DNA from 3 places in the Anoxybacillus andreesenii genome. Region 1 is predicted to be linked to each of the others. Evidence: a T-box and tRNA genes for the amino acid it is inferred to sense, from the RefSeq annotation. Region 1 holds a T-box; the other regions hold tRNA genes.
The links. The T-box of region 1 lies ahead of argS (arginine--tRNA ligase). A T-box ahead of a tRNA ligase gene usually reads a tRNA of that ligase, here a tRNA-Arg.

Region 1 (9,999 bases):
CTCAAAGGGGTCCTTAGTTCATGGGATGCATCTGAAACAAATTTTTGCTGAGTTTGAAAGGATTTTCTAATCGGCTTTATCGCCTGCCCAGCAAAGAAATTACCAGCCCAAGCAAAAAGGAAACTGAAAAATAGCGTAAGTAATAGTAAAATCCAAATGATATTTTTAATCAAATGTTTCTCATCTGTAATATCGCTTCCAACAATAACATGTCCTATTGTTTTCCCATCATGTTGAAGGGAATAATTTTTCAATAATAATTGGGTATTTTTCCATTCTATTTCTTTCATAAATGCTGGCACTTGTTTGTTCAGCCCATTTTCTTCAATATGTTGGAATAAGCCACTGATAGTTTCCTCGCCTTTCACCAGCGTCTGATTTGTATCATAAATATAGTAGAATACGTTCCTCTCTGGTTTGAATTTTAATTCATGATACTCGTCTTCATAAATTTCCTCAACCAGCTCATGTTCTTCATTTTCAAAAAATCTGTTCAATTCTTGGATTTCTTGATTTCTAATAGCTCCAGATATAAGTACATACAGGATCGTAATAAACAAAACTAAAATGATTAAGAGAGAGCCTGTATAAAGTAGGTTTAGTTTAGCTTTTACGGCTTTAAACAACATGACTGTCCCTCAATTTATAGCCTACTCCCCGAACATTTTTGATGATAGAGGGCTTACCTGGGAGGTCGATTTTCTTTCTAAGTAGCTTAACTAAGGCATCCAAGGCATTTTCCGTAATATCGACGTCAACCCCCCAAATCCTTTCAAAAAGCACTTCCCGCGTTAAGATTTGATGTTTGTTTCGCAGTAGAAGTTCCAATAGCTCATATTCTTTTTTAGACAGTTCGATTACTTGTCCATTCTGTTTGACGACACGTGTAGTTAAATCCAATTGAATATCTTCAAAGGCAAGGATTTCTTCAAACGGCTTCTCTGCTCTTCGAGAAAGAGCTCTAATTCGTGCTGCCAGCTCTTCAAATTTAAAAGGCTTAATAATGTAGTCATCAGCACCAGAATCTAAACCGCTCACCACGTCCTCCAAGGCATCCTTAGCTGTTAGAAAAATGATCCCTCCTTTGAACCCTTTTTTTCTTAATTTTTCACAAGTCTCAATGCCACTTAGTATAGGCATCATCCAATCAAGAATAACGACATCATAATCCGTAAATAGGGCGTAGTCATAAGCACTCTGACCGTCTTTCACCCAGTCCACCCTGTGAAATGCCTTCTTTAACAAATGAAAAATCAACTTTCCTAAACTTTCATCGTCCTCTGCAAATAAGATATTCATATCAAAATGACACCTTCTTCTTTAACTCTTGTTTTATTTTAAGAATATCAAAAAAGCCTGAAAAAAGATTGAAAAAATAAACTACAAAAATCTTTGTCATAATTGTCGCTGTATTTTCAGTCAGGACCTTCTTTGCATCGAAAAAATCTAATGGAACTATTCTCTTAATCGCTATTTTAAATTCAAAAAGACTGTAGGCAAACTTAGGTTCCATCAAGTTTGTCTACAGTCTGAAACCTTCAATAAGAAGGTCGGAATTTCTAGAATTCTAAAGCAACTATATTACATAAAACTAAGTGATGGTTTTAAAAAAGTCCTGCTTCTCTTGCAGCAGCAAAACTATTTCTAGCAAATTCTTCTGGGGTCATGCCAACATTCTCCCAATGCATATACATTAAACGCGGATTATCAAACAGCCAATGATTATGAACGGCTGTCACGATAATTCCTCTTTTTCGTAATGCAGAAAGCATAGGATTAATTTCTTTTTGGAGGATTACAGTTTCACCAAGATTAAGACCATTATTTTCAAAGGATAACATAAAGGGTAAAGCAAGTGGAGAACGAGTACGCTTACCTAAAATAGTTGCTCTAATATTTCGTAGGCGCATTACAACACAGACAGGAGCCGATGAAATAACCATCCCTCCGATAATATCTGCCAGTCGTTGGCACCGTGAATCACTTATATCCTCAACATGACCACGTGTCTTACGTTTGCTTGAATCATGCCATCTTTCCATCAAAACCACCTCCTTGTCCACTTCCTAATAAACAGTTTATTCTGAAGCCAGCGACAAGAGTGGATGAATAGCTTGAGACAAAAGCCATTTTTTAGGGATCCCTGCGTATGAAAAACAAAAAGAGCATTTGAAAAATATCAATGCTCTTTTTTACATATTTAACGAACTACTTGAGATGAATAAAATAGCCTAACTTATTTAATAGAAAAGTATATGAAAAAAACAAATACGGTAGATACCGTTTTTTGTATTAGCCCTCAGGCATTGGTGTTGGAGTAGAAGGTGTTCCCAAAGCCTCATATTTTTTATCAATATTCTCACGAATCGTTTTTAGATCTGTGCCTTTTTCGAACTCTTGTTTCGCCTCACGGGCGATATCAACGCAGACACCTCAGCCAAAGCCCATTGTATCTAAAACGGCAACTTTGTCGTCTACCGAGTCAACAAAGCAATTGGTGTTACTTGTATGACCATCTTCTTCGTAACATCCACAATAACATGGCATATAATCTAGTACCTCTGGGTGTTCAACAGCAAATTGGTAGGCTTCGAGAACTTTAGAGCTATCTGTCAAAGAAGTAACAACCGTCCAATCATTACTGCCTAATGTATATTCTAGTTTTGGTGGCTGTTGAGGGGCATGGGCTTGTTCATTTTCAGCTTCCTGTGAATTGTTTGAAGCACATCCTGAAATAAAGATAGAACTTAGGAGCATAGGAATAATGAATTTTTTCATTTGTATTTTCACCTACTTTCTATATAAATACTAAGAATAAGAGCTAAATAACAGAAAAAATAAAAAGAATACTCAGCAAAAATGATAACATGCAGATCCCCTTTTAACAAATGACATTATTGTTAAGAGTAATAATAATTTAGCTAGTAAAATTAGGGTTAGACATTGACATTCTGTAAGATAGTCAATATACTTCAATATATGAATATATTCTCATGTATTGAATAAATGGGTACTTGTCAGCAGTTTTATTGGAGGCGAATCAGGAAATGAAAGAGGTATCAAAAAATGAAGTGCTGTTCAGTGAGAAGAATCAACAATTAGATGAGGAAACATTATTTGTAGTATCCCAAACCTTTAAAGCATTAAGTGATCCAACAAGAATTCGTATCTTAAATTTGTTATGTACAGATGAACATTCCGTTAATGATATAGCTGAGATTTTGGATTTGGGTCAATCAACCGTCTCCCATCAATTACGTTTCTTGAAAAATTTAAGATTAGTCAAATTTAGAAGAGAAGGCACGACGTTATATTATTCCAAAGATGATGACCACATCATGAATTTGTTGCAGCAAGCAATTGATCATGCAACACATAATTGAATGTCCTAGTTTATTGTAATGGATGGAGGGATTTAGTTGGCACACAATCATAATCATAGCCATGATCATGCACACGGAGCAAATAAAAAAGTACTATTTATATCGTTTATTATTATTACGTGTTATATGGTTATTGAAGCCGTTGGAGGCTTTTTAACAAATAGTTTGGCGCTTTTATCGGATGCAGGACATATGTTAAGTGATTCAATCTCATTAGGAATTGCACTTCTTGCTTTTATCATGGGAGAAAAAGCAGCAAGCCATAGTAAGACATTTGGCTATAAACGATTCGAAATTTTAGCAGCTGTCTTAAATGGTGTTACATTAATTTTAATTGCGTTATTTATATTCTATGAAGCCGTTGAACGTTTTTCAAATCCACCTCAAGTTGCAACAACTGGGATGCTTATCATTAGTATTATTGGGTTATTAGTTAATATCTTGGTTGCTTGGATTATGATGCGTGGAGGTGATACAGAAGAGAATTTAAATATGCGTGGCGCCTTTTTACATGTTCTAAGTGATATGCTTGGTTCTGTCGGGGCGATTGCTGCTGCACTACTTATCATGTTTTTTGGCTGGGGTTGGGCAGACCCACTTGCGAGTGTGATTGTTGCGATTCTTGTATTAAGAAGTGGCTTCCATGTGACGAAAGCAGCTGTTCATGTCTTAATGGAAGGAACCCCACAAAATGTTAATGTTGATGATGTTATTGATACGATTGAAAAAACAAAAGGGATTCAAAGCATTCATGATTTACACATCTGGACAATTACTAGTGGTTTTAATGCACTTTCTTGCCACGCTGTTGTCGATAATCAGTTGACGATTGCAGAAAGCGAGAGTATGTTACGCAAGATTGAACACGATCTTGAACATAAAGGGATTACACATGTAACGATTCAACTGGAGACAGATGCACATCAACATGATAATTCAATTCTTTGTAAAACAAGAAATGAACCCTCCCATCATCATCATCACTAAAAAATGTGGTTATTTGCATGAATATCGTAGAAAGCTTTTAAATATGGTAATTATCTTACTTTAATTGAAGGGTGTGTTAATCTAGGTATAAAAGGTGTGTGGCTAATGAACAAAGATAAGCTCATTAGAACTTTTGATAAACAAGCAAAAACATATGAAAAGAGAAGAAGAATACGGTCGGAAAGAAAATGGAGAGAAAGATTGCTCTCATCTGCAAGAGGGAATGTGCTGGAAGTAGGAGTTGGTGCTGGAGCAAATTTTCATTATTATCCTCAAGGAGCAAAAGTGACGGGAGTTGACTTCAGTGAGGAAATGTTAAAAAAAGCACAAGAAGCCGCCATTGAAGAAGGTATAGAAGCCCAATTTATACTTTCGGATGTTGAATCCTTTTCTTTTGAGGATAATTCTTTTGATACGGTGATCTCTACATTGTCGCTGTGTGGATATGAAAATCCTACGAAAGTATTAAATTCATTTAATAAGTGGTGTAAACCTGACGGGAAAATTCTTTTATTAGAACATGGAAAAAGCTCAAATACAATAATTGGATACATTCAAACGATGTTGAATCCACTGAATAGAAGGTTCGTAGGTTGTGAGTTAAATCGTGATATGCTTCGGATCTTAGAGAACTCAAACATTCACATTGAGAGGATGGAACATTATATGACTGGGATGGTTCATTTAGTATGGGCCAAACCGAATAAGGATACTCTAATACACTAATGCTGAAATATTGTAAATTTACAAATTTATAGATATAATACAAATTAATAATTTTAAAATCAATGATAAAGAGAGTAATTATTTGTGGAAAACAAGCGATTCAGGGATGGTGTGAGCCTGGAACGAAACAAATAATGAACCGCACTTTTGAGATGCTTTCCTGAAATCAGTAGGGATAGCCGGGGGGAATCCCTCGTTACTAATTTTAAGTGGTTTTTCATTTATTGAAAACAATTTGAGTGGTACCACGGGATATACAGCTCTCGTCTCTTATTTATAAAGAGATGGGAGCTTTTTTTATTTTAGAGGAGGGAAATGAATGAACTTTAAGAATGACTTTGCAGACATTCTATTTCAGGCGTTAGATGGACAATTGGAGAAAAATAAATTACTTCTCATGATTGAAAAGCCCAAATTTGAGAATATGGGTGATATGGCATTTCCTTGTTTTGAACTGGCAAAAACCTTGCGAAGACCACCCCATAATATTGCAGCTGAACTTGCCTCAAAAATCCAATACCCACTTTTCGAAAAAGTTGAATCTGTAAATGGCTATGTGAATGTATTCCTGAATAAACAGAAGGTTTCATCCATCGTGATCAAGAAGGTGCTTTCAGATAAGAACCATTATGGTGATTTAAATATTGGAAATGATCAGGTGATAACGATTGACTTCTCATCACCCAATATCGCAAAACCATTTTCAATGGGACATTTGCGCTCAACAGTCATTGGAAATGCTTTGGCCCTGATTTCTGAAAAATGCGGGTATCGTTCCATAAGAATTAACCATTTAGGCGACTGGGGTACCCAATTTGGGAAGTTAATCGTAGCTTACAAAAAATGGGGAAGAGAAGAGGATGTAAAGCAGCAACCTATTAAGGAATTACTTAAATTGTATGTTAAGTTCCATGATGAATCTGAAAAGGATTCCCAGCTCGTAGATGATGCTCGACTTTGGTTCAAAAAGCTGGAAGATGGTGATGAAGAAGCTACTAAACTGTGGGTATGGTTTCGAGAGGAGTCATTAAAGGAGTTTTCTAGAATTTACGAATTAATGGGTATCCAATTTGACTCTTATCAGGGAGAAGCATTCTATAATGACAAGATGGATAGGGTTGTTCAAATATTGGGGGAGATGAATCTATTAGAGGAATCCGAGGGAGCACAAATCGTTCCGCTTGATGAATTACCGCCATGCTTAATCAAGAAGAGCGATGGAACGACCCTTTATGCGACACGAGATTTAGCAGCGGCCATTTACCGTCAAGAAACCTATCAATTTATTCAATCTCTATATGTGGTTGGCAATGAACAGACGTTGCATTTTAAGCAATTGTTCGCTGTGCTAGAAAAGATGGGATACAAATGGCAGCAAGGAATGAAGCATGTACCTTTTGGAATGATGTTGAAAGACGGGAAAAAGATGTCTACCCGCAAAGGAAAGGTTGTCTTGCTTGAAGAGGTCCTAAATGATGCCATCTCTTTAGCGTTGAAAGAAATTGAGAAGAAAAATCCAAAACTAACATCAAAAGAAAAAGTTGCCTGTCAGGTTGGTACGGGGGCAGTGATCTTTCATGACTTGAAGAATTATCGGCAAAACGACATCGAATTTTCTCTAAAGGAGATGCTGAAATTTGAAGGCGAAACAGGACCTTATGTTCAATATACGTATGCTCGTGCCTCTTCTCTATTAAGAAAAGGCAAGTTCGTAGAGAGCAACCAAGTCGTGCAAATACAAGATGTTGAAGCTTGGTCTATCGTGACGACGCTCACTTCATTTCCAAATATCATCAAACGGGCGATAGAAGAATACGATCCGTCCCAGATTGCAAAGTATGTCATCGAACTGGCAAGGGAGTTTAATAAATATTATGCCTCTGTTCGAATTATCGATGATAACGTCCTGAAACAAGATAGGCTTTCACTTGTTTATGCGGTAACAATAGTCCTTAAAGAAGGGTTGCGTCTATTAGGGCTGCAAGCCCCAGAGGAAATGTAGAGAGTACTATTTGGCGAGTTCTTATGTGCACCATTTTAAATAGCGAGATTGTAAATTTTGTACTTAAGAGAGCAGAGACCAAAAATGGTTTCTGCTTATTTATTTTGAACTTAGGATTTTAATTGCATGTTATGCTTTTCTTGAAAAATATTTTAATTTTTTTGAGACTTTTCTTATTTGTAGATTCCACTAATTAGTAAAGGGGGTCAAATAAGATGGAGATAGAAAGCCAGCGGCTAGTTAAAAAAGCCATCAAAGGTAATAAAAGCGCCTTTGAAAAGTTAATTCAACAACATTATGAAAGAATCTACCGTACTGCCTATCTTTATGTACATAACGAAGAAGATGCGTTGGATGTTGTCCAAGAAGCAACCTATCAGGCCTTTACATCCATCCATTCGTTAAAAAACCCGGAGTATTTTATGACCTGGCTCACTAGAATTATCATACGATGTTCGGGACAGGTCCTAAAGAAGAGAAGCAAGGTTGTTCCTTTAAGTGAGGAGATATTGTCAAACCTGCCGGGGCAGGTAAATCCAAACATCGAAGAATCATTGCAGCTGCTACACGCAATTCAGCAGCTGAGAGAAAATTACCGAACTGTCATTATCTTATTTTACTATTATGACTACTCGATAAAAGCGATTAGCGGTGTCATGGAAATTCCAGAGAGCACTGTAAAAACGTATTTAAGTAGGGGCAAAGCAGAGTTAAAGGAATTCTATAAAGATGAGGAGGACAAGTGCCATGGATAACAAGGAAATCAAAACAGCAATAGAGCAAATAACTGTGCCCAAAGAAAAAGTATTCAGCGCGATTTCCAAAGGATTGAACAAGGAAGGCAGTAGAGGAAAAGCAAAGAAAAAGAAGATTCTTGCAGGTGTGGCGACTGCTGCTGCTCTTTTTGGAATCAGCTTTGCCTCCGGATTTGTTAATCCTACAATGAATAGAGTTTTAGCGAATACCCCTTTAATTGGCGGGATTTTTCAAGAATTCAATGACCGCACAGGCTTGGAATTAGCAAACCAGGATGCAGTTACGGAATTAAACCAATCACTAACAAAAAATGGGGTAACTGTAAGACTGACCAGTGCCTATTTTGATGGCAATGTGGTGTCCATTACAGGATTTGTAAACGAAGCAGTTGAAAAAGGCGGGAACGAAAAAGGTGAAGTAAGCTTTGATATGAACTTTGAACACTATAAAGGGGATCAAGATCCTTGGCTACGTGGAAGGTCAAATGACATTAAGAAAGTGGAAAATGGATACAACTTTCAATGGAAAATGGAATATCCATATAAATCATTTAAGGAGAATTTTACACTCCCGATAACGATTCATAATATCAATGGGATCAAAGGTGAATGGAATTTTAATATTCCAATTCAACAAGAAAAAAATCGTACACTTGCTATTAATCAAGAACAAGGATACCCGGACGATGAGGTGAAAATCCGTATTAAAGAGATTCTTACCGCAAAAGTGTCATCTTCACTTGTTTATGAAACAGTGGAGAAATACAAGAATGATGACATTATTATAGCAAAAGCTGTTGATGATAAAGGGAATGTGTATAGGTTTGAAAACCCAACTTATCTAGAAGAGTCGGAACAAGAAGATGGATATCATAGTGCCGTTCGGACGGAGATGACCAAGCTCCATTCAGACATTACTGCACTGACCTTTTATCCTCAGTTATCTGCAGCAGATCCAAAAGTCCAACAGCTGTTGGATAAGAAATCTTTTACTTTAAAAAGCACACGGTTCAATTTAGGCCTGCAGGTAAATAATGTTACTCAGAAAGGTGAGAAATTGGTAATCGATTATCAACTGACAGGGCTGCCGAAGAAATTGAGTAAAAGTAAACTTGAAACAATTAATCATAATTTGGAATACCTTTTCTGGTTGGTGGATAAGGAATACCTAACCAAGATCGACCCAGATAATCCATGGCCGCCTGAAAACCATGGTATTCCATTTAATAAGGTAAAAATGATTGATCAGGAAACGGCACATTTCCAATCGACTTTTGACTTAAACGGAGAAGAAAGGATTGAGAATTTCAAGCTCGAAAATACAATGTTGCTATTTGATTTTTCTAGTCTTGTGCCAGCTAAGGATTTAAAGCCTTTTACTGTTGAACTTCCAGCAGGGAATTTAGAGACCAGGTAGTTGAAGAGTGGAAATCTACTAGTAATAATATCGAGGCGGTGACTAATATAAGTCACCGTCTCTTCTATTAGTTTTTAGAAATTTGCGAAGCAATGTACTTAGACTATGGGGTGGGATTAATCAAAAAGGCATAAAAAGATAATTATGGTAAAATTAGGGGTGTGGGACTTAAGTAAAAAGGGGATTTTGGCAAAAAGTGAAGAATATCTAATTAGAAATAACTAAGAGGTGAGAAAAGATGAAGAGTTTAGGGCTTGTTTTTATCTTATCAGGGATTATTTTGATGGGTTTGAGTGGGTTAGAAAAGGTACTTATTTTTTCAGCATATAATGGTAAAATTCATGAAATGCAGGCCATTATTGATTTAACTCCTTCAGATATCTGGAGCATTACTAACTATACATTTGGGTTTGGTTTGACATTTTCCATTTTGGGATTCATTCTATTTTTTCAAGCAAAATTACAAAAACCTTCTCATAACTAATGCATTCAAGGATAGTCTTTTTTGAAACTAACACAGTAAATCTGTGAACAAATGTACCTATAGTTAGAGTGGCTTTAACTGCATAAAGTTTGTGCGTCAATCGGGTCATATGTGGTATAAAAATGAAAACAGAGGTGTTCATTTTGATAAGAGAACTAAATAAGGATGAGGAACTGCCAATGGAATTACTATTATTGGCAGACCCATCAGAAAAGCTTGTCAGGGAATACGTTTCAAGAGGTAAG
Region 2 (9,999 bases), on a different contig from region 1:
AGTTTTCTTGTTAAAGAATTCGGAAGAAGCGACGTCCATTCCAAGAAAAACATCTTTGCCTGGCTCGTAGCCAGCTGCTTTAATCGCTTCGATGATAACTTCAAGTGCTTCACGGTTAGATCCAAGATTTGGTGCAAAACCACCCTCATCTCCAACTGCAGTATTAAGACCTTTAGAAGAAAGAACCTTTTTCAAAGAATGGAACACTTCCGCTCCCATTCGGATCGCTTCCTTGAAGGTTGGTGCTCCAACCGGTAAAATCATAAACTCTTGGAAATCCACATTGTTATCAGCATGAGAGCCACCGTTAATGATGTTCATCATTGGTGTTGGCAATTGCTTCGCATTGAATCCACCTAGATAGCGGTATAATGGTAAGCCCACAAAGTCAGCAGCCGCATGCGCACAAGCCATGGATACTCCAAGGATCGCATTTGCTCCAAGCTTGCCTTTGTTTTCTGTACCATCTAGCTCAATCATAAAGCGGTCGATGCCAACTTGGTCGGTTACATCGATACCAATGAGTTCTTCAGCGATGATGTTGTTGACATTATCCACTGCTTTTTGAACACCTTTCCCACCGTAACGGGATTTGTCCCCATCACGAAGCTCTACTGCTTCATATTCCCCAGTAGATGCACCGGACGGAACAAGGGCGCGGCCAAAAGCACCGGACTCTGTATAGACTTCAACCTCAACCGTTGGATTTCCACGGCTATCTAATACTTCTCGTGCATAGATTTCAGTAATATAAGGCATGTTCATCTCTCCTAATCATATTTTTAACTAGCGAATGGAAAATCCGCTTATGTTTGCAACCTACTTTTGAATAATGTTAATCTTGATACCGCCATATGTTCATGGGTTCACTACGTTGCTCGTTCCAAGCAAAACCCGTTTACGCCATGCACATATGGCTAATATCAACACTGAACATTAACCCTGCCTTTGAATTAAACTGCTACCCGTCATTTCCGCTGGCTTTTCCAGGTTCAATAGATCGAGCATCGTTGGCGCAAGGTCACCAAGAATGCCATCCTTACGAAGCTGGACGCCTTCTTTTGTAACAATAACGGGAACAGGATTTGTCGTATGAGCCGTCATCGGATTTCCTTCAAGGGTGATGACCTCGTCGGCATTTCCGTGGTCAGCCGTAATTATCGCTGCTCCACCCTTTTGTAAAATTAAATCGACAATTTCACCTAGGCATTCATCCACCGTTTCAACCGCCTTGATCGTTGGCTCGAGCTTACCCGAATGGCCAACCATATCGGGATTGGCAAAATTCAGGATGATTGCATCGACACTATCTGCTTGAATCTCTTTAATAAGGGCATCCTTGACTTCATACGCACTCATTTCCGGCTTCAAATCATAGGTAGCGACCTTTGGCGAGTTAATGAGGATGCGCTTCTCACCTGGAAACTCTGCCTCTCGTCCACCACTCATAAAGAAGGTGACATGCGGATACTTTTCTGTTTCAGCGATGCGCAGCTGTTTTAAGCCATTTTGGGATAGAACCTCACCAAGTGTATTATCCAAGTTTGTTGGTTTAAAAGCAACATATCCATCAACCGTTTCACTAAAATGAGTCAAACAAACAAAGAATAGATGCTCGGGATGTCCTGGTCCGCGGTCAAAGGAACGAAAATCCTTATTGGTGAAAGTATTCGAGATTTGAATTGCTCGGTCAGGTCGGAAATTATAGAATATAACCGCATCCTGATCCTTGATTGTCGCAACAGGGTCTCCATTCTCTTTCGTAATGACAGAAGGGAGAACGAATTCATCGTAGATGCCATTTTTATAGGAATCCTCGATTAATTCTAATGGATCCGTATAGGTTGGACCTTCACCGTAAACCATTGCACGATATGATTTTTCAACGCGGTCCCATCGTTTGTCACGATCCATCGAGTAATAGCGACCCGAAATGGTTGCGAACTCACCTACACCGTATTCCTTCATTTTTTCAAGCGTTTCCTTAATATAGGTAGGCGCTGTTTGTGGACCCACATCACGTCCATCTAGGAAGGCATGGATGTAGACCTTTTCAACCCCTTTATCGGCTGCAAGCTTGAGCAATGCAAATAGGTGGTTGATGTGACTGTGAACGCCCCCGTCTGATAAAAGACCAAAAAGGTGAAGACTGGTTCCATGCTGTTTAACATGTTCTATTGCGTGAACGAAGGTTTCATTTTCGACGAACTCGCCTTCACGAATCGCCATGTTAACACGGGTTAAGCTTTGGTACACAATGCGACCAGCGCCAATATTTAAATGGCCAACCTCTGAGTTTCCCATTTGTCCTTCAGGAAGACCCACTGCTTCTCCAGAAGCCGTTAGATGGGAATGTGGGAATTGCTTCCAGAAGCGGTCAAAATTTGGCTTCTTCGCTTGCGCAACTGCGTTTCCCTTAACTTCGTCCCGGCAGCCGAATCCATCTAGAATAATGAGGGCAACGGGTGATTTACTCATTTTTACCCGCCTCCAATAATTGCAGGAATGACGCTGCCTCAAGACTAGCTCCACCAACAAGCGCCCCGTCAATATCCGGCTGTGCCATATATTCCTTAATATTGCCTGGCTTTACACTACCTCCATACTGAATGCGAATCGCATCTGCTACTTCCTGAGAAAATTCCTTCGCAACCACGCTGCGAATATGAGCACAAACCTCATTGGCATCCTCAGCAGTGGAAGACTTTCCGGTTCCGATTGCCCAAATTGGTTCATAGGCGATAACCGTTAGTTTCGCTTGCTCATCAGTTAAGCCAGCTAATGCCTTTTTCACTTGATTCTCAACAAGCTCGTTCGTCTGTCCGCTTTCACGTTGCTCTAGTGTTTCTCCACAGCAAACAATCGGAATGAGGTTGTGTTTAAAAGCCGCAAGCGTTTTTTTATTCACCGCTTCATCGGTTTCATTAAACATTTCACGACGCTCAGAATGTCCGAGGATCACGTATTTTACGCCTAGATCGGCTAAAGCAACTGGGCTTACTTCCCCTGTAAATGCTCCGTTTTCCTCAAAATGCATGTTTTGTGCCCCGATCTCAACATCAGAGGTTTTCGCTAATTCCACTAGGCTTTCCAGAAACAAAGCTGGTGAACAGACAACAGATTCCACTTGCTCCTTCGAAGGGACAGCATTTTTTACCTCTTCCAAAAAACTCTTTGCTTCAGAAAGTGTTTTATGCATTTTCCAGTTACCTGCAATAATAGGTTTACGCAAAAAAATCATCCTTTCGTGTCTAAAAGGTACCTGGTACCAATCTTATTTGTCGTTAAGAGCGACGACGCCCGGAAGTGCTTTTCCTTCCATAAACTCTAGGGAAGCACCACCACCCGTAGAAATATGGCTCATGCGGTCAGCAAGGTGGAATTTTTCAACTGCTGCAGCGGAATCTCCACCACCAATGACGGAATATGTATCATTTGCTTCCGCTAACGCTTCTGCCACGGCACGTGTGCCGCCAGCAAATTTATTCATTTCAAATACGCCCATTGGTCCATTCCAAATCACAAGCTTGGAATCTTGAATAACCTGGCTGTAAATCTCGGCTGTCTTGGGCCCAATATCTAAAGCCTGCCAATCAGCTGGAATTTCTTCAATTGGAACGACCTTTGTATTAGCGTCCTCAGAAAATTCATCGGCAATGACAGCATCGACTGGCATATAGAATTTCACGCCTTTTTCTTCCGCTTTTTTCATGAATTCCTTCGCTAAATCAATCTTATCTTCTTCTAGAAGCGATTGCCCAATTTCATGACCCTGTGCTTTCACAAATGTATAGGCAAGGCCTCCACCAATAATAAGATTGTCCACTTTTTCTAAAAGGTTGTCGATGACCCCGATTTTGTCCTTGACCTTCGCCCCACCGATAATGGCTGTAAAAGGACGCTCTGGATTGGAAAGAGCTTTGCCAAGAACATCGAGTTCCTTTTCCATTAGTAAACCCGAAACAGCTGGAAGATGGTGAGCGATTCCTTCGGTTGAAGCATGCGCACGGTGAGCCGCACCAAACGCATCATTAACATAGAGATCAGCAAGCTCCGCAAAAGCCTTTGCTAGCTCTGGATCGTTTTTCTCTTCTCCCGGATAGAAGCGGACATTTTCAAGAAGTAACACGTCACCCTCATTCAACTTGGCAACCTCTGCCTTCACAGCTTCCCCATAGGCTTCATCAACCTTTTTTACATCCTTCCCAAGCAGCTCAGAAAGTCTCTTCGCTACAGGAGTTAGACGCATTTCCTCCACAACCTGTCCTTTCGGGCGACCTAAATGGCTAGCGAGAAGAACCTTTGCTCCATGATCAACTAAATATTGAATGGTTGGAATTGCCGCACGAATCCTTGTTTCGTCTGTGATTTGTCCATCCTTCATCGGAACGTTGAAATCCACTCTGCAAAACACAACTTTTCCCTTTAATTCAACATCTTTCACACTCTTCTTGTTCATACCATTACCTCCTAAAATAGGCCTACCTGAAAAAAGGAGGGGGAATCTTCCCCACTCCCCTTTTTTCATTATCATGAATACCTTTTAGCATTACGCATATAGTGGTAAATTTATGCATGGAATACAAATTTCCCCTTACCATTATAGTCGTATGGAAGCCAATATCCAACTAAAATTTTAGAGACCCTTTTGGGCGATGAAGTCAACTAGGTCAACCACGCGATGTGAGTAGCCACTTTCGTTGTCATACCAAGAAATCACTTTTACTAGATTTCCTTCCATGACCATTGTGGATAGGGCATCAATTGTTGAAGAATTTGGATTTCCGTTATAGTCGCGAGATACGAGTGGAAGCTCGCTGTATCCAAGAATTCCTTTCAATTCACCTTCAGAAGCTGCCTTCAAAGCAGAGTTGATTTCTTCAACGGTAACCTCTTTGTTTAATTCTGCTACAAGGTCAACGAGTGATACGTTTGGTGTTGGTACGCGGATCGCACCACCGTTTAATTTACCTTTTAGTTCAGGCAATACAAGAGCAACGGCTTTTGCTGCACCAGTTGTTGTTGGAATCATGCTTTCTGCAGCGGCACGTGCACGACGATAATCCTTATGTGGTAAATCAAGAATTTGCTGATCATTCGTATAAGAGTGAACAGTAGTCATCATTCCACGCTTAATGCCGAACTTGTCATTTAAAACCTTTGCAAATGGTGCAAGACAGTTTGTCGTACAAGATGCATTTGAAATCACATGGTGGTTCGCTGGATCGTATTTGTCATTGTTAACACCCATTACGATTGTAATATCTTCATCAGAAGCTGGAGCAGAGATGACCACTTTTTTGGCACCTGCTTCTAAGTGCTTCGCTGCATCGGCACGCTTTGTGAAGCGACCTGTTGATTCCACCACTACCTCAACACCAAGGTCTCCCCAGCCAAGCTGTGCTGGATCACGTTCAGCGATAACCTTTACCTTTTTACCGCCAACAACGATTGAATCGCCTTCAACTGTTACATCTTCATCAAGAATTCCATGTACGGAATCATATTTTAAAAGATGTGCAAGCATGTTCGCATCAGTTAAATCGTTAACTGCTACAACCTCGATATTTGGGTTTTTTAATGCTGCACGAAATACAATACGTCCAATTCTTCCAAAACCATTAATTCCAACTTTTACTGCCATCTTTATTTCCTCCTTGTATATATGGATTGGCTTGTTTACAGCCTTTTAGTAAACTTCTGAGTTGAAATTTACATATCTACAATAATTGCTTTGCCGCTCCTTCATCGGTGATTAAGACCGTATTCGTCTTGGCTTGTTTCATATAAGAACGGATAGCCATTGCCTTTGATGCACCTCCAGCTACAGCGATGACATGCTCCACATTCGCTAAATCATCCAGCTGCAACCCTATTGTTTGCACTTTATGGACGATTAACCCATCTTCATTAAAATAGTAGCCGAATGCTTCACTGACCGCATGCTTTTCACGCAGCTTTGCTACATCCTCGGAACTTGTCTTGCGGCGTTCAGCCATCTTAAGTGCATCCCCAATTCCATGTAGAACAATGTTCGCAGATTTGATCATGGTCAGCACCTCATGAATGGCGGGTTCCTTACTAATTGTTTGATACATCTCACTACTTACCTGATCAGGTACATAGAGAACGCGATGCTTGGAATGAGTTTTTTCTGCCATTTTGGCGCAAATCGTATTCGCTTGATTTTGGACATCTTCACCGATACCACCTCTTGCAGGTACAAAGAGAATATTCTTGCTTAATTCTGGGGTCAGCATTTCTGCCACAGCAGCCATCGTTGTACCGCCAGTAACAGCAATAATATTTTCTCCTTCAAGTACATCTTTCATACAACCTGCACAGGCTCTTCCTAATTCACTCTTCACCCACGGTGATTCATCACTATTTCCTGAAACAATAATGACTTTTTCTAAACCGAGCTTTTTTCGGACTTCGGTCTCCAATGAGTTCAAGCCTGAGATCTCTCGAATTATTTCTCTCAGACCCTCCAATACATTACGACCATCGGCAGTTAAGCTCATCCCAACACTAGCAACCTGAATGAGTTTTTGCTCTTTTAGCAAAGATACCTCACCCCGCAGGATTCTTTCCGTAATCCCTAAGCTAGATGATAAGCTTCTTCTTCCAACTGGCTCCATTAACCCTATGTATTGAAGAATATCAAAGCGCCTTTGCATAATTGGAAGTAGCTCAGGTAATAATTTCTTTTGAATGTCAATCAAAGAGTCTTTCATGATCTGCTCCTTTTTTGTAGTGGTCTAATTATGTCCCTTGTGGACATATTATGTCCCACTAAAGCCAAAAAAAATCACCCTTGCACAATTTTATTGTAGCAGGAGTGATGAACGAATTCAACTTAAAAGACTTGCCTCGATCTTGGAAAGCGCTTCGTCAATAAAAAGTTCATCAATTTGTCCATATTGGATTTCTTCTCCATTGATTTCAACAACAGGAATCATTAACCCGTATTTCTCAATTAATTGATCGCTTTCTTCAATATCGATCTCTGAATAATTGAATTCCCGTTTATTTTTTAGCTTCATTAAAATATCTTTCGCCTTGTCACATAGATGGCAGCGATTTTTTGTATATAGCTTAACGGTGATGTTCACGTTTATTCTCCTCATTTTTCAGTTTTGCGATTGCTACTCATAACGCTTGCGTTTAGAGGAGGATTGAATCCCTAGCTGATCCCGATACTTAGCAATCGTTCTTCTTGAAACCACAATCCCTTGATTTTTTTCAAGTATATTCACAATTTCCTGATCCGAAAGCGGCTTTTGCTTATCTTCCTCTGAAATCAACTGTGAAATCAGTTCCTTTACCTGTTTGGAGGAGGCATTTTCACTTGTTGTCGTTTGAATCGTACTGGAAAAGAAAGATTTCAATTCATATAGGCCAAAAGGGGTTTGAGCGTACTTCTCCCTAACTGCCCTACTTACTGTAGATTCATGTATTCCTATTTCCTCCGAAATTTCTCTCATCGTCATCGGTTTAAGAAAGGCTGGTCCCTTTATAAAAAAGTCATGCTGCTTCTCAACAATTTTTAGTGTAACATTTTTTAAGGTTTCCTTCCTCTGCTGGAGTGCTTTTGTAAGCCAGAAGTAATCCTGTTGTTTTTCCAGTAGAAAGCGGCTAACCTGGCTGTCTGTGTAAGCGGAAAACTGCTGATAATATTCCTCATTAAAGCTAATTTTTGGGAGCACCTCGTCAAAAATACGAATGCCAAAGGCCTCCCCATTCCATTCTATCATCACATCAGGTGTAATATAAACAGGCTGGTCTTTATGAAATGCTGCGGCCGGCCTTGGATTTAAGGTTTGAATGAAATCAAATACGTGCTGGATCTCTGCTGGTGTAACCTCGAGAAGCTTCCCGAGCTCTTTCCACTTTTTTTCAGCAAAAAGGGTGAAATGCTCGGTAAGAATCCTTTCAGCTAATTCATCCGGACTCTCCATCCTCTTTAGCTGCAAAATCAAGCATTCCTGAAGATTGCGTGCCCCGATGCCAGCAGGCTCAAGTTCTTGAATTAGCGATAATCCCTTCTCCACATTCTCCTTCGAGGTGTTTAAGGTCAGTTGAAGCTCTTCCACACTTGAGCAAAGGTAACCGTTTTCATCAATACGAAAAATAATCTCATCAATCATTGCTCTTTCTTCTTTAGAAAGATTCTTTGTATTGATTTGCGAGTATAAATAGTCTTCTAGATTTATATGTTCGGATCCAATTTGTTCAATCCAGTTATGATTATCCTTCCCGATATTTTTTCCCTTGGAACGATTTTTTCGTGAATCGGCTGCTTGAACATTGCTTGTTTCAATTTTCAATAGGGGATTCTCTATTGCTTTTTCTTCCAAAAAAGAAATAAGCTCTTGGGTCGAATACTGCAAAAGTGCAATGGCCTGTGAAAGCTCCTGTGTCATCGTTAATTTTAAGGTTTGCTGCTGCCATAACCCAGCATTTAGATTCATCTTTTCTCACCCCTTATTGATATTCTACAATATGGGGACGGTTTGGTGAATGAAAATATTCTGGCTTTAATTATTAAGGAGATCGAAAAAGCCTTCTACCGAAAAGATAGAAGACTTTCTAACGCCCTCGTCAGGACTCGAACCCGAATTTCAAGAACCGGAATCTTGCGTGCTATCCGTTGCACCACGAGGGCAAAATTATGATCGCTATGTTACGAGCACGTAACACGCTTATCCATTATAAGTCATGTTCCAAAAGTTTGCAAGGAGGAAAAATAAAGGTTGAAGGATGATTATAGTGTTAAAATCAGTGGATAATGGATATGATGAAGAAGGGCTTAAAAGCAATGTAAAAAGTTCTCGATGTTGAAATCGAATTGTTTGACCTTTTTTGACTATCAGTGTATCATAACTTACATAACCGAAGGAATTTGTTTCAAAACAGCAGTACTTACTTATTTGATAAGGAGGAATAAAAATGAATTTGATCCCTACAGTTATTGAACAGACGAATCGCGGTGAGCGTGCTTATGACATTTACTCTCGACTTCTTAAGGATCGAGTGATTATGCTCGGAAGTGCTATTGACGATAACGTGGCCAACTCCATTGTTGCCCAGCTATTATTCCTAGAGGCGGAGAACCCAGAAAAGGATATCACGCTTTATATTAACAGCCCTGGTGGCAGTATTACAGCTGGAATGGCGATTTATGACACGATGCAGTACATTAAGCCAGATGTATCGACCATTTGTATCGGAATGGCCGCTTCCATGGGAGCATTCCTTCTTGCTGCCGGTGAAAAAGGGAAGCGTTATGCTCTTCCAAACGCTGAGGTCATGATTCACCAGCCGCTAGGTGGTGCTCAAGGTCAAGCAACTGAAATTGAAATTGCTGCAAAGCGCATTCTCTTCCTGCGTGAAAAATTGAATGGCATCTTATCTGAACGTACTGGCCAACCACTTGAGGTCATTGCTAAGGATACGGACCGCGATAACTTTATGACTGCTGAAAGAGCAAAGGAATATGGCTTAGTTGACCATATCATTACCCGCAATCCAGCAGAGAAAAAAGAAAAATAAACCATTTAAAAAACTCGCTAAACTGTTTTTAGCGAGTTTTTTGCTTGATATACGGCTCTATTCTTTCTCTACATATGCCGACAGGGCCTCCAGCGCTTCCTGTTCATCACTGCCCTCAGCAATCAGCTTGATTTCAGCACCTGAATTGATGGCAAGACTCATCAGGCCCATGATGCTTTTGGCATTGACCTTCTTCCCATCCTTTACGATATACACATCCGAGGAAAAGCGGGTCGCTTCCTGGACAAATAAAGCCGCTGGCCGCGCCTGTAATCCTGTTCTTAGCTTCACTTCTACTTGTTTTTCAACCATTCTTCTTCCTCCCAAGATTCTCTACAATTTAACTATTTCACGGGTTCTCCTGCCCTTAGCTTTTCGGCAATTTCATCTATTTTGCGAAGACGATGGTTAATCCCCGATTTGCTAATTTGCCCGCCTGAAACC
Region 3 (9,999 bases), on a different contig from region 1:
ATAAAGAAGGCAAAAAGCAAAATGAAGCGAACAAACAAGAAATTAAGAGATTGAAACAAAAAGAACAGCAATATACCCAGGAAATCGTGGAGCTAACTAACTCTCTTAATGAAACAGAAAAACAACTTACCCTAGAAATTGAAAAGCTTAAAAAGGAAGCGGAACTTTTTTATGAAAAAGAAAAGCAATATACAAATGAAATTGAAAGATTAACAAATTCATTGCGAAATCAAGAAAATCACTTCAAACAAGAACTTGATAAAGAAATCGAATTTTATAAAGCCTTAGTCAAACAAAAGGAAAATGAATGGGTGGAGGAAATGAACGTATTAAAAAACTCCATCAAGAAAAAGCATCAGTCTTGTACAAAGGAACTTGAAGTATTGAAAGATAAACTTGATGAATATCAGAAACAAGAAGCCACTCACAAAGCGAAGGAGCAGAAACGAGCTGAGGAGCAAAGTATTTTGCAGAAACGGATTAAAGAACAGAAGCAAGACGAGGTCAGAAAAAACCAAGGGATACCTTTCCCTAAAAATCAGCAAAATAAGAAACCAACATCAAATTTGCGTATCTCCTTTGATGAAGTAAAACGAAAAACAAACCATTCCCAGCACTATAGCGAAAGCGGATTTAACCAACCGGATGTTAACAGAAATCTACATTTAACTAAAAGCAAAACGTTTGACCACATGTCGACGCATATGGTCAGTACAGGAGCTAACCAGTTTTCAAAAAAATCCGCAACTTCCCCGACTTCTTCATTAAATTCATTTTATAAATCGCACCCTTTATATAAGACTATATTACAAAGCGCGAAGAACCCAATCAATCCATTTAAAAATTTTAAAAGCTGAGATAAGACCGTAGTATGTTTAACGTGGCATTCCCAAAAGAAAGATGCCACTCCGTTTTTTGGACTTATTATGAATTTTCCGAGGGAGCATCTCCATGAACAAAGTTTCGATTATCTTTCCGGTAAAAAATGAAGGGGTGAATGTGAAAACCACATTAGATTCCCTTTTCAATAAAATGACAAAATACTCCTTTGATGTGATTGTCGTGAATGATGCCTCAACTGACCAGTGCTGTGATTTTATAGAAGATTATTCAAAGAAAGACCAAATCCACCTGATTGAAACTAACGGCATTGGGCCGGCTAATGCAAGAAATGCCGGCGCCCAAATTGCAACTGGTGATTATCTTATTTTTTGTGATGCCCATTTAGAATTTGAGGACTCTTGGATTGACAGGATGCTTGAACCGCTAGTAGCCGGCAAAACAGATGCCATTTCCCCTGCAATTGGATCGATAGGTAATGAATCTTTTATCGGGTATGGGCAATCATTAAAGCCGAATCTTAGAATTAAATGGAACCCTAAACCCACGGGACTCTGTGAAACGGCTATTTTACCAGGAGCCTGTTTGGCAATCAAAAAAACTACGTTCGAAAAAGTCGGCGGATTTGAAAGCGGCTTTTTGACCTGGGGCCACGAGGACGTGGAATTGTCCATCAAGCTTTGGCTATTCGGGTACAGGTGCCATATCCTCCCGACTGTTAAAATTCTTCATTTGTTTAGAAAGATACATCCGTATCAAGTAAAATACGAAGATCTTTATTATAATTATCTCCGCATGGCCTATTTACATTTTAATGCAAAGAGGATCCTCTCATGCAAAAGACTGATTCTCCATACAAGGGCAAGGGAGATTGAATTAAGGGTGCTTAATGACGGTGTATTGAAGCAAAGAAATGAATACTTTAAGCGGCGAGTAAAATCAGATGATTGGTATTTTAATAAATTTAAGATCGATTTTTAATTCGTCAAATAAAAAACCTCCTAATCACGTATGAAATTTCGGTACCGTTTCATTTAACGCATTAGAAGGTTTATTTTACGGGCTTTACTACCCGATTTCTAGCGTCCCAGGAGAGATTCGAACTCCCGACCGACGGCTTAGAAGGCCGTTGCTCTATCCTGCTGAGCTACTGGGACAAGTTTTTAATTTTGCTACCTTTTAACAAGGACATTATTTATTATATTAGGCTAACATTCAAAAGTCAATAACTAGATGACTCTTTTTTAAAAATAATGCAGACAAGGAAGAGGTTCTGCTTCCTTGTCTGTTCCAAAAAATTACCCGAATTCATTATAGTCAAAAGTTCTTCGTAAATCCATCATTTCGCCATGTTCAAAATCATAAACATGGAGTTCGATCGACTTGTCTTGAATATCGAGAATACAATAGGTCTTCTCTCTTCTTCCCCTTGGCAATAGGAGGCTTCCAGGGTTGATAAACAGTTTCCCACGCACCATTTCAGCCCCTAATATATGGGTATGACCGAAGCAAACTACGTTAGCATTCACTTCCTCGGCACGTAATGAAAGATTGATAAGAGAGGATTTAACCGCATGAAGATGCCCATGAACGACGAAAAATCGTAAACCAGCTAGCTCACAGGTCACCTCGTTAGAAAAAGCACCTCCGAAATCGCAATTGCCCCTAACAACTGAAAAGCCTTGCAGTACCTGATCATCGCTTGATAGCTCAGAGTCCCCACAATGTAGAAAGAGGTCCACTTCATGCTCATATCTACTCCTTAGCTGCTCTAGCTCGGAGCGAAGACCGTGGCTATCGCTAACTATTAACACCTTTGCCATTAATCCACACCTTCTATAAAAGAGGATAAGATTTTCTCTAAATTTTTCAGCGCATTCGCACGATGACTAATTTGATTTTTTTGTTCAGGGTCAAGCTCAGCCATGGATTTTCCTAAATCCTTAACAAAAAAGATAGGGTCATATCCAAATCCATTGTGGCCCCGTCTTTCTCTCAAAATCATTCCCTCGCAAGTGCCATGAACGGTCATTGTCTCCCGATCGGGAAAAGCCACCGCCAGAGCGCAATAAAATCTTGCTGTTCTCTCAGCTTCCGGAGTATCGTTCAGCTCCTTAAGGACTTTATCAATATTCGCTTCATCATTTTTCTCAAGTCCTGCATACCGAGCAGAATAAATACCAGGAGCACCCTTAAGCGCATCAACGATTAGACCAGAGTCATCAGCAACAACGACTTGCCCTGTTTTTTTGGAGATGGTTTCCGCTTTGATCGTGGCATTTTCTTCGAAGGTGGCTCCGTTCTCCTCAACATCCTCGATTTCTTCAAAATCTAATAAGGTTTTCACCTCAAACCCAAGCGGCTGAAACATTTGTTCAAATTCTTTTGCCTTCCCCTTATTCTTTGTCGCGATTAATACTGATTTCATTTGGAAGCATTCCCCTCTATTTTAGCTCTTGCTTCCTCTCCAATCGCTTTCCTTTGGTGCTCAAATAGCTCGCTGATCCCTTCCTGTGCCGCTTTTAGCAGCTCTTGCAATTGGCTATAGGAGAAAGTTGCCTCTTCACCTGTTCCTTGAACCTCTACAAATTCTCCATTTCCAGTCATCACAATATTCATATCAACATTCGCTTTTGAGTCTTCTATGTAATTCAAGTCTAAGACGACTTCGTTTCCCTCTAAAATCCCAACACTTGTAGCAGCTAGGAAATCCTTCACTGGATATTTTGCCAGCTTCTTTGTTTGATATAGACGATGCAGGGCTTGTACCATAGCGACAAATGCACCGGTTATCGAGGCTGTTCTTGTTCCCCCATCTGCCTGAATCACGTCACAATCGACCCATATCGTTCTTTCACCTATCGCGTCAAGGTCCACAACAGCTCGAAGCGCTCTTCCAATGAGGCGCTGTATTTCCATCGTCCGACCGCTAATTTTTCCTTTGGCCGACTCCCTCACATTCCTTTGACCAGTTGCTCGGGGAAGCATGGAATACTCTGCTGTCACCCATCCCTTTCCTTGCCCTCTCATAAACGGTGGCACCTTTTCTTCTACACTTGCTGTACAAATCACCTTTGTATTGCCAACTGTGATTAACACAGAGCCTTCCGGGTGTATTAAATAATCCGTGTCAATTTGGATGGGGCGCAGTTGCAACGGTTGTCTTTCATCAGCACGCATCTTGTAATCCTCCCTTTCCATAAAGAAGAGGTGGCCCTAAAGCCACCTTCTTCCAGTGTCCAATCTTATTATAGCAAATAGTGTAGAAGTGTTACAAAACAGCCCTAAAAAAAAGATTTCTTAATAGCTACCAGTATTCACCTTTTGCGGTCGGGTGACTGGCTCCGTCAGCTTTTCTCCGTTTTCCTTAACAAGCTCGGCTTTGCCATTAACCATCACCTCAACACTCTCAATCCCCTCTTGTTCCGTAAGTGAAAGAACAAGAGAATTTAGTAGATGCTCAGAGATGATTTTTTTATCCTCAAAACTGCCAAATATGGATTCATTGAAATTCAAGGTCACTTTTTTGTTTTCTACCTTAGGATCATCAAGAAGCTTCACATCAGGAGAAAAATCATTTAATAAGGCTGATGAGTAGCTTGGTCCCCTAACGAGCTCAGCAACGATTCCAGCAATGCTATTGTCTTCCACGCGACGTGTGACAGGTACATAATAATTCTCTCCTTCTTCATTGGCTAGGAAATAGACAGTCGCTGACTTTGTATTCGTGATGTCTACAGCCTCGGAAGTATCAATATTGATTCCATTTGCTCGACTAACCTCCTTGCCAATAGGCGTACCTGCAACAGGCATTTCATTTAAATCGTGGCCATTCAATTTGAACTTTACCTTTTCGATGGTGTCAAATTGGGTTAAAGTCCACGTGACTGCCTGTAGAATCTTCAACTCATTTTCTGGCTTGTAGTTCTTAAATTCATTGGAAAAATTGACGATCGCCGTTTTATCCTTAATATCCACATCTACCTCTGTGTCAACAGGTAGAACGGCCGCAAACCCATTTGGAAGCATTTCCGTTACCGGTCCTCCCTCAACCAAATACGTCAATGCCTGCTTGGCTACCGACTCTGTTTTTGGCAACGGCAAGGTCTGTGCAACAACATAGCCGTTCTTATCGATTAAATAGAGCTCCGTCATGACTGAATCCTTTGTTGCTTCCTTTTCTACAGACTTTTCACCTACTGTTTTTCCCGTAATCTTTCCGTCATCTGTATAAGTCACCGTTTGCGGTGGATCAATCTTTTCTCTCGTCTTCCCACCTAAAAGTCCACAGCCTGATAACAGAAGAGATGAAACAATCACGGATGTAAGAATGGTTGTTCTTTTATTCATGGACATACATATCCCCCCAAAGACAGTTTGTACTAAGATATATACGAGCCCTTAAATCAATTTAGACCAGAAAAAAAAAGCCTCATTAGCAGAGACTTTCTTTTTCGATCTGGATGGTTTTTACATGTTGGATTTGTTTCCCTAACCATTTTGAAGCGATTTTTGAAAAAATCGCACTTGAACCAGTTGTGAAATAACAATGCTCCGGTACTTCATTTCTGTTCGCAAGCATTCCCTTATAATGGAGGATCGAGCTCACTTCACGTGCCGTTTCTTCTCCGGAACTGATCACATTTACATTTTTACCCATTATATTTTTTATAATGGGCTCTAAATGAGGATAATGGGTACACCCCAGGATCAGTGTATCTAGGCCAATATTTCTCAGCGGTGCAAGGGTTTCTGCGACTATTTTCTTGGCTACAGGACCTTCATATTCCCCGCTCTCTACGAGTGGAACAAATTTCGGACAAGCAAGTCCTGTGACAGAAACGGAACGATTAATGGATTTTAAAGCAGTCACATAGGCTTTGCTCTTAATCGTTCCCTCCGTTCCAATGACACCAATATTGTTATTTTTGCTCACCTTGAGTGCCGTAATCGCACCAGGAAAGATGACACCAATGACAGGGATGTCTAACTGGTTTCTTATTTCCTCCAATGCTACGGCAGTCGCAGTATTACATGCTATAACAAGCATTTTAATATTCTTTTCTAATAAAAAATTGGTTAACTCCCAGGTGAATTTCTTAACCTCTTCACCTGACCGTGGCCCATAAGGACATCTAGCCGTGTCCCCCAAATAGTAAATTTGCTCTTTAGGGAGCTGACGCATAATTTCCTTTGCTACGGTTAATCCTCCAACTCCCGAATCTATAATTCCGATTGGTTTGTCCAAACATCTCGCCTCATTCTCGCATATCTTGATGTAGTCTCATTAAGTTATCCTTTAGCAGAATGACCTCGTCCTCTGAAAAATTTCTTAATACTTCCTTTAAATAAACCTGACGTTTCTTAATCACCTCGTCAATGATTCTTTCCCCTTCAGCCAAAAGATGAATGCGCACAACCCGTCTGTCATTCGGATCTTTCACGCGCTTGACAAGGGCGTTTTTTTCCATTCGATCGACCAGATCAGTTGTCGTACTAAAGGCTAAATACATTTTATTCGATAATTCGCCGATTGTCATATCTCCTTCTTCAAAAAGCCACTGTAAAGCGACAAACTGGGGAGGGGTTATCGTATAATTGCTAAGGATTTCTCTTCCTTTTTGCTTGATAATTCCAGCTATGTACCTTAAATCCTTCTCGATATCGGCTACGATATCGAGATCCTTTTCAACCAATGCCTTTTCTTGATCCATCTTCCACAACTCCTAATATGAAATGCAACCATCACGCACAGTAAATTCTCTATTTCTACTATTTTCGCCTTTTTTCAGGATAATTTCAAGGAGAAATACGGACTTGTTAACTATTGGTGTCGAAAAGTAAGTATCCGCCTGTAGAACAAGCGGTTTTAATTTCGCCTATAAGGGCACTTTACTAACAAGGCCCCTAAAGGGGCCCTGGAATTGACCGCCAACCGTTTACCTCTCCTATTTGTCTTTAAATGGATCTACATATTCTCGTTTCGTCATGTTGTCTCGCGAATGTACTTTGCAACCGCCTCTTCATTCTAACCTACCGTGCTTACAGATCACATCCATATGTTGGTCAAGATGCCACCAAAATGTATTTCTCAAAAAAATTTGACAATAAATTCAAGGCGTACTGGAGATTACTTTCTTAAACGGTTAGGTTATAATAATTTTCAATAAATAAAAGGATTTTTTAACAATGATATCTAAAATTATTTACTAGATATAGTGATGGAATTGGGAGAGGAAGGGTGGATGATGAAAGCTACTTCTGAAATTATTTCGCTGCTAAATGAGTTAGACAACAATAGAATTGCTGACGATTTAGAAGGACAGGACATTGACTTTAAGGAGTGGATTCAACGAAGTTTCGATGACAACATAAAGCTAATGATTAAAATGGCGGTGTGCATGGCTAACGGCGGCGGTGGGAGTGTTATTTTCGGCGTTGCAGATAAGAAAAACGGAAGGAACAATGCAATTAAAGGAGTCCCTGCCAACTTGGATTTATACGCCATTTCCAAGCGAATATACGAAAAAACGGACCCTCATCTTACACCACATTTTGATTACATCGATGTGCCATATGGAACGGGAAAGCTGCTAATCATGCATGTATTCCCTGGCATGCCGCCATATACAACAACCGACGGAGCAGCAACCATCCGCCAGGGAAAAGATTGTATTCCTTTCACAGGAACGCTACGGAGGCAAATGGTTTCAACTACTTCAGAGCAAGATTTTACTGCGGAAGTTATATACGAAGACTGGAAAAAGCTCTTTTCTCCTTCAGCAATGGAAAAAATCCGCGAGATTTTAGTTGAACAGCGGGCCCCCGAACTGCTTCAGCAAATGAATGATGAAGACCTACTTGTATCTGTTGGTGCGCTAAAAAATGATTATCTAACAAAAGGAGCTTTATTACTTGTTGGTAAAACTGATGCGATTACTAGGCTGATTCCTCAATACAGTTGGGGATATAGGAAAATGGTTAGCGATACAGATTATATTATTAAAGAAGATGGCAATCAAGCTATCCCTATTGCTCTCTATGAATTAGAAAGATATATTGCGTCAGATAATCCGTTAGTGACGATTCAGTCTGGTTTAATTCATCCAGAATTCCATACATATCCAGTATTAGCATTGCGAGAAGCTTTGCTAAATGCATTTGGACACCGGGATTATCGTATGCTTGGCTCAGTTATGTTAAAACAGTACAGAGATAAGTTAATCATAACAAATCCGGGAGAATTTATTGGCGGAATAACGCCGCAAAATATATTGCACCATCCTTCTGTTACAAGAAATAGCCATTTAATGGACCTGCTTGATAAATTAAAGTTCGTGAACCGTTCCAATTTAGGTGTACCGCGTATTTATCGTTCTTTACTTATTGAGGGAAAGGAACCACCGGTCTATCGCGAGGTCGGAAATCATATTGAGCTAACCTTTATTGCATCCCCGTTAAATGACGGATTCAAAAATTTTGTAAATGCGATGACAAATAGAGGGTTCCATTTGGATACAGACCACCTTCTTATTTTGCAATATTTATTGCGTCATGGTGAAATTGATACCGCAACGGCTGCTGAAGCTATCCAACGAAACCAGGAACAAGCAAGAGAGGTTCTAAGTAAGTTATCCATTGAAATGAAGCTTATTGAGGCAATTGGACGCGGAAGAGGGCGTTACTATACATTATCAAAAGAAGCTTCTGCACAATTAAAAGGAGATATGGCATACGAACGGCAAGCCACATTAGATGACGAGGCTATAAAGATAAGAATATTATCCATATTAAAAGACCGGCCGCTCCGCAATAAAGAAATTCGTACAATGACAGGATTAGACCAAAAACAAGTTCAGCGATTAATGAAATCCCTTTATGACGAGGGGGTAAGGGTTGTTGGAAGAGGACCTGGCGCAAATTACGTTTTAGATAAAGAATAAGGACAAAAATAAGGACAGAATAAGGACAATAATTTGCGTTTAATATCCGACAATTTACCTTTTTAAACTTAATCAGAACAAAAATAAGGACAGAATGAGGACATTAGCTATAATCCTAATTGCGAAATATTAATAACAGATGAGCCTAGTTTATTTTCCCCTTGAACTGGCTCTTCTTTGTTATTAGTAATTTTAAGTGAAACATGTATAGCTCCATTAGCTTTTGCATCTATACCAAATGTTAGTGTGCTGGGAGATAAAAATAAAAGCTTGAGGAAGGAATCTCCTCAAGCTTTTAGCTATAACCGAAACATCTTTCATCAACAATACGAAAGTTATTATCAGAATGGGCTTCAATAGCTTCAAATACAATCCATTTGTCTGGATAAACCTTACGAACTTCTTCCTATAACATAAAAACTTTTAATAAATACTACAAAAACTCACAATTTGCTTCGTTCTTATTAAAGAAAATGAGTAAACCGGCTTCCAATGTGGATAGCCGGTTTTCATTTAAAGTTCTAGCTCTCCCATCCGAAGGAGCTCTACAACTGCTTGTGAACGCCCCTTAACACCGAGTTTTTGCATGGCATTCGAAATATGATTCCGAACCGTTTTTTCGCTGATAAACAGTTCACTAGCGATCTCTTTCGTTGTTTTGTCTTGTACTAATAGCTCAAATACTTCTCTTTCACGTTTGGTGAGTAATGGCTTGTGAGTATATTCATTCTCCTTCAAGTATTGTAACCCTCCTTGCCTTCGCCAGCTATGAACAGCGGGGTGGGTATATATTTAGTCACCATATCATATGTGAAGGAAATGATTGTAGTGACTACAAACCCGACAAGGAGTTTAAAGTTTTTGAAAAAATGTGCTTGTGCGGAGTTAGACGAGAATCTTTTCCTTCACCCCAAGCGCTCTCTTCATTTCTGGCGTCCATGGTACTCCTCTACCTGTTGTTTTAGAGATTTGGACAATGGTTCCTCTACCAACGAAGCATATATCATCATCCCCTCTTACGGCCATGTAATGGACATCGACTGAGGAGTTTCCAACACTGTTAGCTTTGACAAAAATTTTGAGCTGCTCATCGAAAAAAACTTGTTTAAGAAAATCACATTGCAGGTCAGCAACAACGATAATTGATTCACTACTTTCCGATAACCAATCTGCCATAAGCCCCTTGCTCTTAAAAAATTCAATTCTTGCCTCTTCG

Region 2: it has a tRNA-Arg gene. The T-box ahead of argS (arginine--tRNA ligase) is inferred to sense a tRNA for this amino acid. The anticodon was not compared.
Region 3: it has a tRNA-Arg gene. The T-box ahead of argS (arginine--tRNA ligase) is inferred to sense a tRNA for this amino acid. The anticodon was not compared.

What each region holds. Positions count from the first base shown of each region.
Region 1 is NZ_JAUSTU010000032.1:9,740-19,738, forward strand. It holds gene J2S07_RS19425 (sensor histidine kinase) at 1-629, opposite strand, end outside; gene J2S07_RS19430 (response regulator transcription factor) at 619-1,299, opposite strand; gene J2S07_RS19435 (DUF1259 domain-containing protein) at 1,605-2,042, opposite strand; gene J2S07_RS19440 (PCYCGC motif-containing (lipo)protein) at 2,293-2,778, opposite strand; gene J2S07_RS19445 (ArsR/SmtB family transcription factor) at 3,048-3,383, shown strand; gene J2S07_RS19450 (cation diffusion facilitator family transporter) at 3,420-4,370, shown strand; gene J2S07_RS19455 (class I SAM-dependent methyltransferase) at 4,476-5,096, shown strand; T-box leader at 5,150-5,370, shown strand; gene argS (arginine--tRNA ligase) at 5,416-7,098, shown strand; gene J2S07_RS19465 (sigma-70 family RNA polymerase sigma factor) at 7,314-7,853, shown strand; gene J2S07_RS19470 (DUF4179 domain-containing protein) at 7,846-9,270, shown strand; gene J2S07_RS19475 (hypothetical protein) at 9,509-9,754, shown strand; gene J2S07_RS19480 (GNAT family N-acetyltransferase) at 9,877-9,999, shown strand, end outside.
Region 2 is NZ_JAUSTU010000019.1:32,205-42,203, reverse strand. It holds gene eno (phosphopyruvate hydratase) at 1-759, opposite strand, end outside; gene gpmI (2,3-bisphosphoglycerate-independent phosphoglycerate mutase) at 937-2,478, opposite strand; gene tpiA (triose-phosphate isomerase) at 2,471-3,232, opposite strand; gene J2S07_RS16730 (phosphoglycerate kinase) at 3,275-4,459, opposite strand; gene gap (type I glyceraldehyde-3-phosphate dehydrogenase) at 4,637-5,644, opposite strand; gene J2S07_RS16720 (sugar-binding transcriptional regulator) at 5,721-6,737, opposite strand; gene J2S07_RS16715 (glutaredoxin family protein) at 6,855-7,115, opposite strand; gene rpoN (RNA polymerase factor sigma-54) at 7,149-8,474, opposite strand; tRNA gene J2S07_RS16705 (tRNA-Arg) at 8,597-8,668, opposite strand; gene clpP (ATP-dependent Clp endopeptidase proteolytic subunit ClpP) at 8,953-9,555, shown strand; gene J2S07_RS16695 (HPr family phosphocarrier protein) at 9,613-9,867, opposite strand; gene whiA (DNA-binding protein WhiA) at 9,900-9,999, opposite strand, start outside.
Region 3 is NZ_JAUSTU010000025.1:4,431-14,429, forward strand. It holds gene J2S07_RS18070 (coiled-coil domain-containing protein) at 1-857, shown strand, start outside; gene J2S07_RS18075 (glycosyltransferase family 2 protein) at 952-1,821, shown strand; tRNA gene J2S07_RS18080 (tRNA-Arg) at 1,924-1,997, opposite strand; gene J2S07_RS18085 (metallophosphoesterase family protein) at 2,139-2,663, opposite strand; gene J2S07_RS18090 (XTP/dITP diphosphatase) at 2,663-3,268, opposite strand; gene rph (ribonuclease PH) at 3,265-4,020, opposite strand; gene J2S07_RS18100 (GerMN domain-containing protein) at 4,141-5,196, opposite strand; gene racE (glutamate racemase) at 5,276-6,088, opposite strand; gene J2S07_RS18110 (MarR family winged helix-turn-helix transcriptional regulator) at 6,099-6,554, opposite strand; gene J2S07_RS18115 (RNA-binding domain-containing protein) at 7,086-8,783, shown strand; gene gerE (spore germination transcription factor GerE) at 9,297-9,521, opposite strand; gene J2S07_RS18125 (acyl-CoA thioesterase) at 9,669-9,999, opposite strand, start outside.